Regions from separate parts of the Pseudomonas sp. PSE1(2024) genome, predicted to be linked through region 2. Evidence: predicted binding sites of a transcription regulator. Region 2 holds the regulator's gene; each other region holds the start of a gene.
What was found. Region 2 encodes FliA, which starts transcription of late flagellar genes. Its sites were predicted from a motif close to CTAAAGTTTNNNNNNNNNNNGCCGNTAA; they were not measured.

Region 1 (4,468 bases), 3.1 Mb from region 2:
GCCAGAAGGCGTTGCGGCTTACCTGACCGAGAACGCTGCTGCCCTGTAAGGCGCAACGTCGAGGTACAAAAAAACCGGCCCACGTGGCCGGTTTTTTCATGCTTGGAAGAAACCCGACGAGGATCAGTCGTCGAAGTCTTCCCAGCCGCCCATCTGTTTCCAGCGGTTGACGATGCCGCAGAACAGCTCGGCCGTCTTCTCGGTGTCGTAACGCGCCGAATGCGCTTCACGGCCGTCGAAATCAATGTCGGCTGCCTGACAGGCCTTGGCCAATACGGTCTGGCCGTACGCCAGACCGGCGAGGGTCGCGGTGTCGAAGCTGGAGAACGGGTGGAACGGATTGCGCTTCATGTCCAGCCGCGCGACGGCAGCATTGAGGAAGCCCAGGTCGAAGCTGCTGTTGTGGCCGACCAGGATCGCCCGCTTGCAGCCGTTGGCCTTCAAGGCCTTGCGCACGCCACGGAAGATGTCGGTCAGGGCCGTCTCTTCGCTGACGGCCATGCGCAACGGGTGATCGAGCTTGATCCCGGTGAACTCCAGTGCCGCCGCTTCAACGTTGGCGCCTTCGAACGGCTCGACGCGGAAGAAGTAAGTGTGATCCGGGTAGACAAAACCCTTTTCATCCATGGCGATGGTGGTCGCGGCAATCTCCAGCAGAGCGTCGGTGGCCGAGTTGAAGCCACCGGTTTCTACGTCGACGACAACCGGCAGGTAGCCGCGAAAGCGTGCTGCCATTGGATGGCGCGAACCGCCGCCACCTTGACCGTCCAGTTCGTCGTCGAAATGGTCTTCACTCACGCGTGTTCCTCCAGCAGGCGCCAGCGCAGTTTTTCACCGGCGCGCAGCGGGATAACGGTCAGCTCGCCGAAAGGCAGGCTGGTCGGGGCGGTCCATTCGTCACGAACCAGGGTGATGCGATCGGTGTTCGCCGGCAGGCCGTAGAAACGCGGGCCATTGAGGCTGGCGAAGGCTTCGAGCTTGTCCAGCGCATTGCGCTGTTCAAAGGCTTCGGCATACAACTCGATGGCGGCGTACGCGGTGTAGCAGCCGGCACAGCCGCAGGCGGCTTCCTTGGCGTGCTGGGCGTGCGGCGCCGAGTCGGTACCGAGGAAGAACTTCGCGCTGCCACTGGTGGCGGCGTCGAGCAGGGCTTCCTGGTGCGTGTTGCGCTTGAGGATCGGCAGGCAGTAGAAGTGCGGCCGGATCCCGCCCACCAGCATGTGGTTGCGGTTGTAGAGCAGGTGATGCGCGGTGATGGTCGCGCCGACGTTGGCCGAAGCCTCGTTGACGAACTGCACGGCATCGCCGGTGGTGATGTGTTCGAACACCACTTTCAGCGTCGGGAAACGCTCGACCACGCGGCGCATGTGCTCGTCGATGAAGATTTTTTCGCGGTCGAACACGTCGACATCGCCACGGGTGACTTCACCGTGGATCAACAGCGGCATGCCGACTTCGGCCATGGCTTCCAGCGCCGGGAAAATCTTGTCGATGCTGGTGACCCCGGAATCGGAGTTGGTGGTGGCGCCGGCCGGGTACAGCTTGGCGGCGTGCACGAAACCGCTGGCCTTGGCCTCACGGATTTCTTCGGGCTGGGTGCGGTCGGTGAGGTACAGCACCATCAGCGGCTCGAAACGACTGCCGGCCGGGCGGGCAGCGAGAATCCGCTGGCGATAGCCGTCGGCTTCAGCGGCGTTGCGCACCGGAGGTACCAGGTTGGGCATGATGATGGCGCGACCAAAGGTGCGCGCGACATCCGCAACGGTATTGGTCAACACGGCACCATCGCGAAGATGAATGTGCCAGTCGTCGGGACGCAGCAGGGTCAGGCGGTCGGACATGAGGGGATTCCAGGCGGGTCAAACTGAGGCGAATGCTACCGGAAAAGACTCTTGCAGGCACTCGCTATCAAGTTTTGCGATGAGCGTCCGATATCCCATAGGTATGCCGTAAAGATGTATGTCTCGGTCTTTTTTGTTGTAGAAGCCAATGGAGCCTCCCGTGCGCCAGCGATATTTAGCCTTGCTCAGTGTGTTTGCCAGCCTTCCCGCGATGGCACTGACCTACCAGACCCGTCTGGAGAACATTGAGTGGACGGTCGAGGGCGACAAGTTCGAGTGCCGTCTGACGCAGCCGATCACCGACTTCGGCTCGGGGCAATTCGTGCGCAAGGCCGGCGAGCAGGCGACCTTTCGCCTGAACGCCTACAACGCCATGCTCGGTGGCGGTTCGGCAACCTTGCTGGCAGCGGCTGCACCGTGGCAGCCAGGACGTGGCGACATCAATCTGGGCACGGTTCGACTGGGCAGCGGCAACGTGCTGTTCAACAGTTCTCAGTCCCAGGCCGGGCAACTGATCAGCGGGCTGATGGACGGTCGCAGCCCGGTGGTACGCCGGGCATCGGGCGATGGTCGGGTGTCGGAAGTGCGCCTGTTGCCGGTCAAGTTCAGCAAGGCGTTCAACGACTATCAGACCTGCGTGGCGAAACTGCTCCCGCAGAATTTCGATCAGGTCAAACAATCGCAGATCGGCTTCCCCGGCGAGGGCATCGAACTGGACGCCGCCGCCAAGGCCAAGCTGCAAGTGATGCTCGAGTACATGAAGGCCGATCCGACGGTCAATCACATCGAGCTCGACGGCCACTCCGACAACAGCGGCAATCGCCTGACCAATCGCGAACTGTCGCGTCGCCGCGCACTGGCCGTGGTCGACTTCTTCAAGGCCAACGGCATCCAGGAATCGCAGATCACCGTGCGCTTCCATGGCGAACGTTATCCGTTGGTGCCGAACACCAATGCCGCCAATCGGGCCAAGAACCGTCGGGTCAACGTGCACCTGGCGCGGGTGGCACCGACGACTGCTCCGGCACCTCAGGCCAGCACGCCTGCCAACACTGCGGCGACTTCCTGACCTGCCGGTCATCGTCGCCCTCTCGACAGATTCTGTCGCTTTGTCGTCTTAAGCTGTCGCGCCTCTGTAAATTATCGCGTTTGAGCGGTAGACTCCTCGGCTTTCCGTAGAACCCCGTGGAGTGATGGCATGGCGGACGTAAACAAGGTCGTTCTGGCGTATTCCGGCGGCCTGGACACTTCGGTGATCCTCAAGTGGCTGCAGGATACTTATAACTGTGAAGTCGTGACCTTCACCGCTGACCTGGGTCAGGGCGAAGAAGTCGAGCCGGCTCGCGCCAAGGCGCAGGCCATGGGCGTCAAAGAAATCTACATCGACGACCTGCGCGAAGAATTCGTGCGTGACTTCGTGTTCCCGATGTTCCGCGCCAACACCGTTTACGAAGGCGAGTACCTGCTGGGTACTTCCATCGCGCGTCCGCTGATCGCCAAGCGTCTGATCGAAATCGCCAACGAAACCGGCGCCGACGCCATTTCCCACGGCGCGACCGGCAAGGGCAACGACCAGGTCCGTTTCGAACTGGGTGCCTACGCGCTCAAGCCAGGCGTGAAAGTGATCGCCCCTTGGCGCGAGTGGGACCTGCTGTCCCGCGAGAAACTGATGGACTACGCCGAGAAGCACGCGATCCCGATCGAGCGTCACGGCAAGAAGAAATCCCCGTACTCGATGGACGCCAACCTGCTGCACATCTCCTATGAAGGCGGCGTGCTGGAAGACACCTGGACCGAGCACGAAGAAGACATGTGGCGCTGGACCGTCTCCCCGGAGAAGGCTCCCGACACCCCGCAGTACCTGGAACTGACCTACCGCAACGGCGACATCGTCGCGCTGGACGGCGTTGAAATGACCCCAGCCACCGTGCTGGCGACGCTGAACAAGATCGGTGGCGAGCACGGCATCGGCCGTCTGGACATCGTCGAGAACCGTTACGTCGGCATGAAATCCCGTGGCTGCTACGAAACCCCGGGCGGCACCATCATGCTGCGCGCTCACCGCGCCATCGAATCGATTACCCTGGACCGCGAAGTCGCTCACCTCAAAGACGAGCTGATGCCGAAGTACGCCAGCCTGATCTACACCGGTTACTGGTGGAGCCCTGAGCGTCTGATGCTGCAACAGATGATCGACGCCTCCCAGGTCAACGTGAACGGCGTCGTGCGCCTGAAGCTGTACAAGGGCAACGTGATCGTGACCGGCCGCAAGTCCGACGATTCGCTGTTCGACGCCAACATCGCGACCTTCGAAGAAGACGGCGGCGCCTACAACCAGGCCGACGCGGCAGGCTTCATCAAGCTCAACGCGCTGCGCATGCGCATTGCTGCCAACAAGGGCCGCAAGCTGTTCTGAGTCCTTCGGGCCTGATGTGAAAAAACGGCCTTGTCGTAGTGACAAGGCCGTTTTTTTTGATTTTCCCTCCTTTGGATTGATCGTTATCGGTCAACGCTCCTGTCTCCTTCAACTGCGCATCGTGCATTGCATGGGGCTCTTGTTCCGCATTTTATTCTCTTTCAAATCTTTCCCAATACGCATGTGTTCAACGAATGAGTGTCGTAAATAA
Region 2 (4,468 bases):
CACGACCTAACAAAACCCAAAAAAACTCAAAATCCAAGGCTGGATAGCAAATCGTCCACATCGTCCTGACCGGACACAACGTCTTCTCGTTTATCGGCATGAATCTGCGGACCTTCACCCTGCGAGAGATGTTTTTGTGGATCTTTTTCAGCAAGCATCGCCGCACGGTCATGTTCGATGCCCGCAAAGCGGTCCACCTGGCTGGCCATGAGCACGAGCTTGAGCAGGTTGCTTTCGACTTCGGTGACCAATTGGGTCACGCGCTTGATCACCTGACCGGTGAGGTCCTGGTAATCCTGGGCGAGCAGAATGTCGTTCAGATTGCTCGACACCGCGCGGTTGTCCGCGCTGCTGCGTGCCAGAAAACCGTCGACCCGGCGCGCCAGTTCACGGAACTCTTCAGCCCCGACCTCACGGCGCATGAAGCGGCCCCAATCGGCGCTCAAGGCCTGGGCTTCGTCAGCCAGGCCATTGACCACAGGGGTCGCGCTTTCCACCAGATCCATGGTGCGGTTGGCGGCAGCTTCGGTCAGTTTGACCACGTAGCCCAGGCGCTCGGTAGCGTCGGTGATTTGCGACACTTCCTCAGCCTGCGGCATGTGCGGATCGATCTGGAAATTGACGATCGCACTGTGCAGTTCACGCGTGAGCTTGCCCACTTCCTGGTACAGGCCACGGTCACGGGTCTGATTGAGCTCATGGATCAGTTGCACAGCGTCGCCGAACCTGCCCTTTTCAAGGCTTTCGACCAGTTCGACCGCGTGTTTTTTCAGGGTCGACTCGAAGTCGCCCTGTGAAGATTCTTTATGCTCCATAGCTCCCCCGCGCGTTCATCAGCCGATGCGTTCGAAAATCTTCTCGATTTTTTCTTTCAACGCCTGGGCCGTGAAAGGTTTGACCACATAGCCGTTCACGCCGGCCTGGGCCGCTTCGATGATCTGCTCGCGCTTGGCTTCAGCGGTCACCATCAGCACTGGCAGGTGCTTGAGCTTTTCATCGGCGCGCACGTGGCGCAGCAGGTCGATACCGGTCATGCCGGGCATGTTCCAGTCGGTCACCAGAAAGTCGATGCTGCCGCTGTTGAGCACCGGAATGGCAGTGGTGCCATCGTCGGCTTCAACGGTGTTGGTGAACCCGAGATCACGCAACAGGTTCTTGATGATCCGCCGCATCGTTGAGAAGTCATCAACGATGAGGATTTTCATGTCTTTGTTCAATTCGACCTCCAAGCAGTCTTAAACGCGTCCAGCACCTGGACGCGCCATTTCAATCAATCCGGCAAAACACTCGATGACTGTCTGGAGCACAACAGAGCAAGACCGGTGCCGTTCACCACCGCACCAGCCTCGTTCGCAGTGTCCCCACACTGCCTTCAGCGCGCTCGCCACTCCCCCAAACGCCCCCGCAAGCGGGCCGCGCACTGGCTGTGTAACTGGCTGACCCGCGATTCACTGACGCCAAGGACTTCACCGATTTCCTTGAGGTTCAGCTCTTCGTCGTAGTACAGCGCCAACACCAGTCGCTCACGCTCCGGCAAATTGGCAATCGCGTCCGCCAGCGCGGCCTGGAAACGTTCGTCTTCCAGATCGCGCGACGGCTCCAGATGAGCACTGGCGCCATCCTCGTGCAGCCCTTCGTGTTCGCCGTCCTGCAACAGGTCGTCGAAACTGAACAGCCGGCTGCCCAGGGTGTCGTTCAAAATCCCGTAGTAATCGTCGAGACTCAATTGGAGTTCGGCCGCAACTTCGTGATCTTTAGCGTCACGGCCGGTTTTAGCTTCAATCGAGCGAATCGCGTCGCTGACCATACGGGTATTGCGGTGAACCGAGCGTGGCGCCCAGTCCCCCTTACGGACTTCATCGAGCATCGCACCGCGGATCCGGATGCCCGCGTACGTTTCAAAACTGGCGCCCTTGCTGGCGTCGTATTTGGTCGAGACTTCAAGCAGGCCGATCATCCCGGCCTGGATCAGGTCTTCGACCTGCACACTGGCCGGCAATCGCGCCAGCAAGTGGTAGGCGATGCGTTTGACCAGTGGCGCGTAACGCTCGATCAGCTCGTACTGCGCGTCACGCGCCGACTTTTTGTAAAGGTTCATACCGCTGGCGGTCATAGCACAGGTCCTGCCGTTTGCTGCACGAGGCGCTCGACGAAAAATTCGAGGTGGCCGCGCGGGTTGGCGGGCAGCGGCCAGGTGTCGACCTTCTGTGCGATCGCCTTGAACGCCAGTGCGCACTTGGAACGCGGGAAGGCTTCATAGACCGCACGCTGCTTCTGCACCGCCTTGCGCACGCTTTCGTCGTAGGGCACCGCGCCGACGTATTGTAGGGCGACGTCGAGGAAGCGATCCGTGACCTTGGTCAACTTGGCGAACAGATTGCGACCTTCCTGCGGGCTCTGGGCCATGTTGGCCAGGACGCGGAAGCGGTTCATGCCGTAATCGCGGTTGAGCAGCTTGATCAGCGCGTAGGCGTCGGTGATCGAGGTCGGCTCGTCGCAGACCACCAGCAAGACTTCTTGCGCTGCGCGAACGAAACTGACTACCGAGTCACCAATACCCGCAGCGGTGTCGATCACCAGTACATCGAGATTGTCGCCGATGTCGCTGAACGCCTGAATCAGGCCGGCATGCTGGGCCGGGCTCAGGTGAACCATGCTCTGGGTGCCGGAAGCGGCCGGCACGATGCGGATCCCGCCGGGGCCTTGCAACAGCACGTCGCGCAGCTCGCAGCGGCCTTCGATCACGTCGGCCAGGGTGCGTTTGGGTGTGAGGCCCAGCAGAACGTCGACGTTCGCCAGCCCCAGGTCGGCGTCCAGCAGCATGACCCGACGGCCAAGCTCTGCCAGCGCCAGGGACAAGTTCACTGACACATTAGTCTTGCCGACGCCACCTTTGCCGCCGGTCACCGCGATCACCTGTACGGGATGCATGCTGCCCATGTTATTTCTTTACCTTGTCTTGCATAGACGGAGGCCACATTACTGGCTGCGCGTTCACAACCGGAACAATGCATGGCAGACCATCGATGTAGGTACAAAAACGGTTCATTACCTCAGCCAACCTGCTTGGTCGGACTGTGGTAGATATCAGCGAACATGTCAGCCATGGCTTCTTCGCTGGGTTCTTCCTGCATTTGCACACTGACGGCGCGGCTGACCAGTTGATGACGGCGCGGCAGATGCAGATCATCCGGAATACGCGGCCCATCGGTCAGGTAGGCGACCGGCAGTTCGTGACTGATCGCCAGGCTCAGCACTTCGCCAAGGCTTGCCGTCTCATCCAGTTTAGTCAGGATGCACCCGGCCAGCCCGCAACGCTTGTAACTGTGATAAGCGGCGGTTAGAACCTGTTTCTGGCTGGTGGTTGCCAGCACCAGATAATTTTTTGAGCGAATGCCACGACCGGCCAGACTTTCCAGCTGCATGCGCAAGGCCGGATCGCTGGCTTGCAGGCCGGCGGTATCGATCAGCACCACGCGTTTGCGCAGCAGTGGATCCAGCGCCTGCACCAGGGACTGGCCCGGATCGACGTGGGTCACCGACACATTGAGGATGCGGCCCAGCGTCTTGAGCTGCTCCTGCGCGCCGATACGGAAACTGTCCATGCTCACCAGCGCGATGTTCTGCGCGCCGTACTTGAGCACGTAGCGGGCGGCCAGCTTGGCCAGCGTGGTGGTCTTGCCCATGCCGGCAGGACCGACCATGGCAATCACACCGCCCTCTTCCAGCGGCTCGACTTCCGGTACAGCAATCATCCGCGCCAGGTGCGCCAGCAGCATGCGCCAGGCCTGACGCGGTTCGTCGATCTCGGTGATCATCGACAGCAGATCACGGGACAAGGGGCCGGACAAACCGATGCGTTGCAGACGACGATACAGATTGGCCTGAGCCGGACGGCTGCCTTGCAGCTGGTTCCAGGCCAGAGTGCCGAGTTGCACTTCCATCAGTTCGCGCAGGCTGTTGAGTTCGAAACGCATCGAGTCCAGAGCACGCGGGTCAACGCCAGCGGAAACCGGTGCAGGCGCCGGTGCCGGGCGGGCCGGAGCTTCGTAGGTCGGTTCGGTCAGCGGTTCGGCAGCGGTCAGCGGCAGGCCGGCCGTCAACGGCAGCCCGGCGAACAACTGGCGATTGGTGTTGCCGTCGGCTTCGCCACGCAGGCTCAGCTCGGCCTGGGCGGTGACGATGCGCGACTGGGTCTTGCGCAGCTCATCCTCGAGTTCCATGTTCGGAACACGCGGGGCCAGCGCCGACAGTTTGTAATCGAGCGCCGCCGTCAGCTCGACGCCGCCGGCGATGCGGCGGTTGCCAATGATGGCGGCATCAGCGCCCAGCTCATCACGAACCAGCTTCATGGCCTGACGCATATCGGCGGCGAAAAAACGCTTAACTTGCATAAACCACTACCTCAGCCGTTGGGCCCTACTGTCGCAACGATGGTCACTTGCTTGTTGTCCGGAATTTCCTGGTA
Region 3 (4,468 bases), 2.9 Mb from region 2:
GCTGATCGAAGAGCATCTCGGGGTCTGCGCGATCAAGGCCGAAGGCAATGGTTTCCGGATTTACCGGGCCAAGCGCGGCTGAAAATTAGCACTTGCCGAATGGATTCTGCCTAGGCAGAATCCGCTCCGTCCTAGGGGAGTAGTCTCCCACGAGCGCCAAGCTCGTCCGGCATACGTCAACATACTTGATCCTCAGATCATGGCGTATGCGACCCAAGCGTCCGCACCAGACGGATCGCAGGGTTTGACAAGACCTATGACACGCACACCTTACCCGGGGCGGGAAGGCTGTACGTGTCATAGCCGTGTCGACCCGCCCCTTAGGAAATCCTGATGCTGGACTCGTTACTCGTTCCCACCGCAATCGTTGCCTTGGCCGAAATCGGCGACAAGACGCAACTGCTCGCGCTGATTCTCGCCGCTCGCTTCCGCAAACCCTGGCCGATCATCGCCGGTATCGTGGCTGCGACCCTGGCCAACCACGCGGCAGCCGGTGCGGTCGGCGCCTGGTTCGGCAGCTTCTTCTCCGATTCGGTCCTGCACTGGATTCTCGCCGCGAGCTTCGCCGCCACCGCCCTGTGGACGCTGGTGCCGGACAAGATGGACGACGATGAAGCCAGCACCGCCCGCAAGTTCGGGCCGTTCCTGACCACCCTGATTGCGTTCTTCCTCGCGGAAATCGGTGACAAGACCCAGATCGCCACCGTGATGCTGGCGGCGCAATACCCGGAGCTGTGGCTGGTGATCATCGGTACGACGGCGGGCATGCTGATCGCCAACGTGCCGGTGGTACTGGCGGGTAATTTTGCAGCGGAAAAACTGCCGCTGACCCTGATCCGTCGACTGGCCGCCTCGGCGTTCCTGATCCTGGCGATCGTCGCGGTGTACAAGGCGATGCAGAGCAGCGGCTGGGTTTGATCCGGCAGATCGCTCCCGCACCGAGTGCGGGAGCGATCATGGCTTCAGGACTTGGGCGCTTTCTCGTAAAGCGGCATGACCTTCGGAATCGCCGCCTGCAAGGCAGCCGTGCGGCTGCTGGAAGACGGGTGAGTGCTCATGAACTCCGGCGGCGCGCCTTCAGAGGCCTTGCTCATCTTCTCCCACAGAGTGATGGCGGCGTTCGGGTTGTACCCGGCACGCGCGGCGAGTTCCAGACCGATCAGGTCGGCCTCGTTCTCGTTGGCGCGGCTGTTGGGCAGCGTCATGCCGTAGTTGGCCACGGTGTCGGCCAGCGCCAGGCTGTCCTGCCCCAGGCCGAGCAACGCACCGGCGCCCTGCTTGGCCATTTCGATGCCATAGGCCTTGGACATGGCTTCACGTCCGTGCTCGCGCAAGGCGTGGGCGATTTCATGGCCCATGACCGCGGCGATTTCATCGTCGGTGAGTTTCAGGCTGTCGATCAGCCCGGTGTAGAAAATGATCTTGCCGCCAGGACCGCAGTTGGCGTTGAGCTCGTCGCTCTTGATCAAGTTCACTTCCCACTTCCACTGCGCCGAATCCGGACGGAAATTCGGTGCCTGGGCGATCAGCCGGTTGGCGATGGCCTGAATCCGTTTGGCATCGTTGCTGGTCTTGTCCAGCACGCCTTTGCTGGACGCTTCGCCCACGGTCTTCTGATAGGACTGGGCATACATCTGGTCGACCTCTTGCGAGGACAGCATGCTGAACATGTACTGCTTGCGCTCCACGCCCACGGCACCGCCGCTGGTGGTGTTGACCGACTGACAACCGGCCAGCAACAGCGCCGCGCTCAGTGCACTTACAACCAATGTCTTGTTCATTCAAAAGCTCCCTGAAAACCTGCCGCGTATCCTAGGCGGGTAATTGTATCGACGCCAGATACAACGGACGTGTTGCATCTACTTTCAGAAAACTCCCGCCAGACCTGTAGGAAAAAATTCACATCCGCCACCAGGCCCGCTGCAACTGCGTCGCGCACTGATCCATTTGCGACATCCGACTGCAATTACTTGCTCCGCACCTCATGGCGCAATAGTGGCTGCCGATACAGCAGCGCAGACGTCCTCTCGCGTGCGGAGCTCCCATGAAGTTCAAGTCGATCCAGTTTTCCGTGGCCGCCCTGGCCGGCGCCATCGTACTCAGCGTAGTCGCCGCGCTGGTGCTGTACGCGCTGTTCTCCGGTGCCCGCACCCAGGAGATGGTCCAGCAACGGACCCAGGCCCAGTTCGAGCAAGTCATCGAACAGCGCCTGACATCGCTGGCGCAGACCCAGGTCAGCCAGATCCAGCGTGAACTGGAAGCGCCACTGTTGATTGCCGGCGGACTGGTACGCGTCAACGCCCTGCTCGGCACGCCGGGGGCCGATGGCCAGCCGCGACTGACCGTCAGCCGTGAGCAACTGATCAGCCTGATCAAGGAAAACGTCGAGAAGAACCCGAAGATTCTCGGCACCTACATCGGTTGGGAAAAGAACGCGCTGGACCACAACGATTCGGCCTACGTCGGCACCAGTGTGGTCGGCATCGACGCCGCCAACGGGCGTTTCCTGCCGTGGTGGTTCCGCAACGACGACGGCACCCTCGGTCTGGACAAACTGGTAGACGTCGACGACCAGAAAGTCCTGTCCACCGGCGTGCGCGCCAGCGAGTACTACCTGTGCTCGAAAGAAACCAAAAAATCCTGCGTGATCGATCCCGCCCCGTACAAGGTCGGCGACAAGATCGTCATGCTCGCCTCCTTTATCGAACCGATCATGCTCAACGGCGCCTTCCAGGGCATCGTCGGCGCCGACCTGTCGGTGAACTTCATCCAGGAAATGCTCCTGGGCGCCAACCAGAAACTGTACAGCGGCGCCGGGCAAATGGCCCTGATCGGCGGCAACGGCCGGATCGTCGCCTACACCAAGGATCCGAGCAAATTCGGCGAGAAAGTCAGCGACATTCTCGACGCGCAACAGATTGCCAACATGGCCAATCTCAAGCGCGGCGAAGTGACTTACACCGTCAATAAAGAGCAAGGCCGGATCGAGTTGTACCTGCCGTTCGGCATCGGCCAGACCGACGCGCGCTGGACGCTGATGCTGCAACTGCCGCTCGACGCGGTGATGGCGGATCTGCAAAAGCTCCAAGGCGACCTCGACGCCCAGCGCAAATCCGACACCTTCGGCATGGCCATGGTCGGTCTGATCATTGCCGGCCTCGGCCTGCTGGTGATCTGGCTGGTGGGCCACGGCATCGCCCGCCCGCTCAAACAGATGGTGACCATGCTCGATGACATCGCCCAGGGCGAAGGTGACCTGACCCGTCGTTTGACCAGTGATCGCAAAGACGAACTCGGTTCAATCGCCAAAGGTTTCAATACCTTCCTCGCCAAATTGCAGGGGATGATCACGCAGGTGGTGTCGTCGGTACAGAGCGTCAGCGACTCCTCGGAGCACACGGCGGACATCGCGATCCGTACCAATATCGGCATTCAGAAGCAGATGGCCGAGATTGATCAGGTGGCAACCGCCGTGCAGGAAATGACCGCCACCGCGCAAGACGTGGCGCGTAACGCGACCCAGGCAGCACAAGCGGCCAGCCACGCCGATCAGGCGGCTAGTCAGGGCATGCAAATCGTGCGCGATACGTCCAATTCGATCGGCGTGCTGGCCGTGGAAATCGGCAAGGCCGTGGACGTTGTTCAGACCCTGGCCAAGGACAGCGAAAACATCAACGCGATCCTCATCGCCATTCGCGGGATCGCCGAGCAGACCAACCTGCTGGCCCTCAACGCGGCGATTGAAGCTGCCCGCGCTGGTGAACAAGGACGCGGTTTTGCGGTGGTGGCCGACGAGGTGCGTAACCTGGCGCAGAAAACCCAGAAGGCCACCGAAGAAATCCAGAGCATGATCCAGCAACTGCAACAGGGCACCCGCGACGTGGTGCGGGTCATGGAGGACAGCCAGAATCGTACCGACGAAAGCGTGCAGCACGCGGCCAAGGCAGCGGAGGCGCTGGAGACCATTACTCAGGCGGTATCGGTGATCAACGACATGAACACCCAGATCGCCAGCGCCGCCGAAGAACAGAGCGCGGTGGCCGACGACATCAACCGCAACGTGATCAACATTGGTCAGGTGGCGAATGAAGTGGCCGGTGGTGCGGATGAGTCGAGTTCAGCGAGTGCGGATCTGACCAAACTGGCGGAGCAACAGCGGCGGTTGATCAATCAGTTCAAGGTCTGACCGATCAGGCCGGAGTCAGGCACTCCGGCCCGTTGAGCTTCGGATCATTGACCAGGTTCGCCAGGACCCGTTCGCGCAAGGCGGCGGGTTCGCTGGCGAGCAGGCCTTGCAGAACATGCATCGGCGTTTCAGGATCAAGCCACGCCGCCTGCCCCGCCTCATCGAGAATCAAAGGCCGGCGCTGACTGGCCGCCGACTGAGTGATCACCGCCGTGCTCAGCCACACCTGTTCCTGCACCGGATACGCTTCCCAGATCGCCGCAAAAAACAACGAAGCACCTT
Region 4 (4,468 bases), 1.2 Mb from region 2:
AGCGAGGGCGGCAGCAGGGCGGAAAACTGGGCGTTGTTGTCCGGGGTGATGCGTACTTGCGCCTGCTGCGCGAGCAAGCGTTGCAGCACCGAACTCTGGCTGACGACGAAATTGAGCGCAGCGGCTTCCTTCGGCAGCCCCGAGGTTTGATGGACGCGCAGATTGGCGTGGCTGCGGTCGGCCATCAGGATCATCACCCGGCGCATACCGCTGGCGACCAGCGCATCGCGGGCGGCGACGGTCAGGCTCATGGCATTGGTGAAGCGGCTTGGCACAGCCAGCAACTCGGCGCATTGCCGGCGCCACTGGGTCAGGTCTTCAGCGGAAGGCGCCGCAGCCGGGAGCATTCCGGCGGGCAGGCGACGGGTGCCCCACGGCCACAGCAGCGAAACCGCCGGGTGCCACAGGTCCGGCATGGAATGATGGCGAGCGCTGACGGCGGCCTGTTGGTGCAGCTGCTGTTGCACCTCGTCCATCGAGATTTGCAGGTAGAGGCTGGTCAGGAATTGCCAGCGCTCACTGTGCGGACTGTCCCAGGCCTGTTGCGCCGAGAGCGCCAGACCGTTGGCCAGCAGCACGGTGTTGGCCGGCTGGTTGAGCCAGCGGCGCAGGGTCGGGTCGTCGTCGAGGCGGTTTTGCTGGCGCAGCGGATGATCGACGTCGCGGGCAATGCGCAGGACTTTGACCAGTTCGCGCTGCTCGGTCAGCAGCAGGCGATAACCTTGCTGGACCCAGATCGGCAGACGCCAGGCTTCGACCAGCGCTTCGCCGATTTTCAGCAGGCGCACACCGAATAGCTGCTTTTCCACGACTCGCGCTGATTCGCCCTTGTGGATAACCCGCACTTCCCACTCTTCAAGCAATTTGGGAAAGGTCAGCGCCAGCGGCCACAGCGGCGACAGAAACAGCAGGCTGCCCCAATGAATGTCCTGCCACAGGCGCGCGAGACGGCTGGCGAAAAAACCGTTGGCCTGTTGCGTGGCGTGCTGGCTGATCATCTGCAACTGGCGCAGGGCCTGGGGGATCTGTGCGGCAGGTTCGGCGGGCAGGCGAGCGAGCAGTTCTTCGGTACGGCCAAGGCCGAGACGATTGATCGCCACTTCGAGGTTTTCCGCAGGCGCGGTCATGTTGCCGTGGGTGTGGCGGTTGGCTTCGCGGATGATGCTCAGGGCCAGCGCCGGACTGTCCTGCATCAGGTCGGCGATGTCGCGCAACGAGCTGCGGTCATCGCGAATCGCCCGGCAGACCCGGTCATGGGCGTCTTGCGGCACCGGCAGGCGAACGCTGTCGAGCAGCTTCACCCAGCCATCGAGTGTGGTCGGTTTTACGTGTGGGACGTTCGTTTCATTAGCCATGTCTGGACGAGATCTTCACTGACTGTAGACGCGCCCGGCATGGGCTAAATTGGCTTTTCGCCTGAACTGGCTATAGTCTGGCGCAGTTTTGCCGATAAGTAGAAGAAGAGATTTTTTAACTTCCGAATATGACCTTGAACCCGACTTAAATAAGTACTTTCTACCTATGGCTAAAATTATCGGCATCATCGTCGTATTCGCGAGCGTGCTCGGCGGATACGTGCTCTCCCACGGCAAGATTGCCGCTCTGATCCAGCCCTTCGAGGTGATGATTATCGGCGGTGCTGCACTCGGTGCATTCCTGCAGGCCAACCCCGGCTACATGACGATGCACGTGCTCAAGAAATCCCTGAGCATGTTCAGTTCGCGTTTCAGCCACACGTTCTATCTGGAAGTGCTGGGCCTGATCTACGAGATCCTCAACAAGAGCCGCCGCGAAGGCATGATGGCCATCGAAGGCGACATCGAAGACGCCGCCGCGAGCCCGATCTTCGCCAAGTACCCGGCGGTACTGAAAGACGAACGCATGACCGCGTTCATCTGCGATTACCTGCGCATCATGTCCTCCGGCAACATGGCTCCCCACGAGCTGGAAGGTCTGTTCGACATGGAACTGTACAGCCTGAAGGAAGACCTCGAGCATCCGTCCCACGCGGTGAACGGCATTGCCGACGCCATGCCGGGTTTCGGTATCGTCGCGGCGGTACTGGGTATCGTGGTGACGATGGCCTCGCTGGGTGAGGGCGATCAGAAGTCCATCGGTCTGCACGTAGGTGCGGCACTGGTCGGTACCTTCTTCGGTATTCTCGCGGCGTACGGTTTCTTCGGCCCGCTGGCGCACTCCCTGGCGCACGATGCCAAGGAAGAGCTGAACGTCTACGAAGCCATCAAGGCCTCGCTGGTGGCTTCGGCTTCCGGCATGCCGCCATCGCTGGCTGTCGAGTTCGGTCGCAAGGTTCTGTACCCGGCTCACCGTCCAAGCTTTGCCGAGCTGGAACAAGCTGTTCGCGGTCGTTAAGTCATGGAAAATAACCAGCCGATAATCATCAAGCGCGTCAAGCGCATCGCCGGCGGGCATCACGGCGGGGCGTGGAAGATCGCCTTCGCCGACTTCGCGACGGCGATGATGGCGTTCTTCCTGGTGTTGTGGCTGCTGTCCACCGCGACCCCGGAGCAGAAGATCGCCATCGCCGGTTACTTCAAGGACCCGGTCGGTTTCTCCGAGAGCGGCACGCCGTACATCATCGATCTGGGCGGTACGCCGACCCTCGCGCCGGAAAACACCCTCAACCCTGAAGTGAAGTCTCAACCGCAGCCGGACAAGGTCACGGTCGACACGGAACAGGTTGAAGGCATGGCCGAGCAGGTCGAGAAGGAACGCCTGGAACTGCTGCTGCAAGAACTGCAGAACAAGGTCGACGAGAACCCGCAACTGCAGAAATTCAAGGACCAGATCCTGTTCGAGATCACGCCGAACGGCTTGCGCATCCAGATCATGGACGCCGAGAACCGGCCGATGTTCGACTCCGGTTCTGCACGCCTGAAACCGTACTTCGAAGACATCCTGCTGGCCATGGCCGACACCATCAAAGCGGTGCCGAACAAGATCAGCATCAGCGGTCACACCGATGCCAAGCCTTACGTGGGCAATGGCGACTTCGGCAACTGGGAGCTTTCGGCCAACCGTGCCAACGCCGCCCGGCGTGCACTGGTGGCGGGCAGTTATCCGGATGCTCAAGTGGCGCGGGTTGTTGGTTACGCCTCGTCGGCGCTGTTCGACAAGGAGAACCCGTTCAACCCGGTCAACCGCCGCATCGACATCGTGGTGCTGACCAAGAAGGCCCAGGCGGCCATCGAAGGTTCGCAAGGTGCCGACCCGTCGCAACCGGCAGATCAAGGCCAGAACGGCGCCGCGCCGGCCACCCCGGTCGACCCGAACGCCTTGCCGGCGGATCAGCAGCCGGTACCGGCCCACGAGTTGCGCGAACGGCTGAACCTGTTCGACGACCCGCTGCCGAAACCGACCGAGCCGGGCGCAGCGGCACCAGCCCCGGCACCAGCTCCGGCGCCTGCTGCACCGGCCGCTGCTCCGGCCCCCGCGCCGAAACAGTGATGTCTAGTCCTGAAATAGGTTTACACCTGTTTCACCCTAACGCCCGATGCACCGCATCGGGCGTTTTGTATTTTAAGGACAGGTGCGGGCGCTCCTGGTTGTAGATCAAGATCGCCTCCCGCACCATTTGCTCCGCTTGCGCCAGGTCTGTTGGCCGATGGAGCAAAAGCTCTGTCTTCAAGATGCCATTGACCCGCTCTGCCAAGGCGTTTTGGTAGCAGTCGTAGCCATCAGTCATTGAGCACGTAATGCCATGCTTGGCATGGAGCTTTTGATAAAGCGCCGAGCAGTACTGCACACCTCGATCCGAGTGATGAACCAGTTTCTGGCGTGTTCGACGCGTCTTCAAAGCCATGCGCAAGGCTTGAGCCACCGAGTCGGCATGTAAGCTGCCATGCACGTGATAGCCGACTATTTTTCTCGAGAAGGCATCCGTCACCAGACTCAAATAGACCGGATCGTCACGCTTGGTGGACAGATAAGTGATATCGGCTACCCAAACCTGTTCCGGACCGGTAGCGACAACTTGCGATGGGCCTGGTTTGAGCAGATTGGGATGGCAGCGGAAGTGATGATGACTGTCGGTCGTTTTGTGATAAGCCCGCTTCCTGCGGACCAGTTGGCGGTGATCACGCAAGACAGCCAATAACCGATCGCGGCCGACATGCAGCTCCTGTTTCTCACGCTCCGCGTGCATCAACGAGTGCAATTTGCGGGCGCCAATGCAGGGTTGGCGTACTCGGATTGTCTGCACAAACTGGATGAGTTTCTGATCTTGCTCGATGCGAGCCCGATAGACGCGATTACGTTTGTAAAAGGCTTGGCGACTGATCCCCATAAAATGGCAAGCCCTGCTGACACTCAGGGTTTGGGTCTGCGCAACGACTTGCCGGGCCGCTTTTTTACGACAGAGACGCCGTAGTCGTTCTTCAGCACATCCACCACGTCTTCAAAAAACTTGGCTTTCTGATTCGCCAGCGCCAACTGCTCCTCAAGCTCT

Region 1: ABTV87_RS23380 (flagellar protein MotY) is a predicted target of FliA. The motif match lies at 1,908-1,935, and genes of this name have one in related genera.
Region 3: ABTV87_RS24320 (methyl-accepting chemotaxis protein) is a predicted target of FliA. The motif match lies at 1,982-2,009, and genes of this name have one in related genera.
Region 4: motA (flagellar motor stator protein MotA) is a predicted target of FliA. The motif match lies at 1,426-1,453, and genes of this name have one in related genera.

Annotation. Positions count from the first base shown of each region.
Region 1 is NZ_CP158967.1:5,151,734-5,156,201, reverse strand. It holds gene ABTV87_RS23395 (peroxiredoxin) at 1-49, shown strand, start outside; gene rnt (ribonuclease T) at 124-798, opposite strand; gene pyrC (dihydroorotase) at 795-1,841, opposite strand; gene ABTV87_RS23380 (flagellar protein MotY) at 2,002-2,910, shown strand; gene ABTV87_RS23375 (argininosuccinate synthase) at 3,040-4,257, shown strand; gene ABTV87_RS23370 (hypothetical protein) at 4,419-4,468, opposite strand, start outside.
Region 2 is NZ_CP158967.1:1,762,047-1,766,514, reverse strand. It holds gene ABTV87_RS07975 (protein phosphatase CheZ) at 27-815, opposite strand; gene ABTV87_RS07970 (chemotaxis response regulator CheY) at 834-1,205, opposite strand; gene fliA (RNA polymerase sigma factor FliA) at 1,373-2,113, opposite strand; gene fleN (flagellar synthesis regulator FleN) at 2,110-2,940, opposite strand; gene flhF (flagellar biosynthesis protein FlhF) at 3,054-4,394, opposite strand; gene flhA (flagellar biosynthesis protein FlhA) at 4,406-4,468, opposite strand, start outside.
Region 3 is NZ_CP158967.1:5,359,001-5,363,468, forward strand. It holds gene ABTV87_RS24305 (class I SAM-dependent methyltransferase) at 1-82, shown strand, start outside; yybP-ykoY riboswitch at 122-246, shown strand; gene ABTV87_RS24310 (TMEM165/GDT1 family protein) at 334-918, shown strand; gene ABTV87_RS24315 (M48 family metallopeptidase) at 963-1,781, opposite strand; gene ABTV87_RS24320 (methyl-accepting chemotaxis protein) at 2,045-4,186, shown strand; gene ABTV87_RS24325 (SOS response-associated peptidase) at 4,191-4,468, opposite strand, start outside.
Region 4 is NZ_CP158967.1:594,324-598,791, forward strand. It holds gene ABTV87_RS02590 (HDOD domain-containing protein) at 1-1,355, opposite strand, end outside; gene motA (flagellar motor stator protein MotA) at 1,522-2,373, shown strand; gene motB (flagellar motor protein MotB) at 2,377-3,468, shown strand; partial or broken gene ABTV87_RS02605 (IS3 family transposase) at 3,472-4,468, opposite strand, start outside.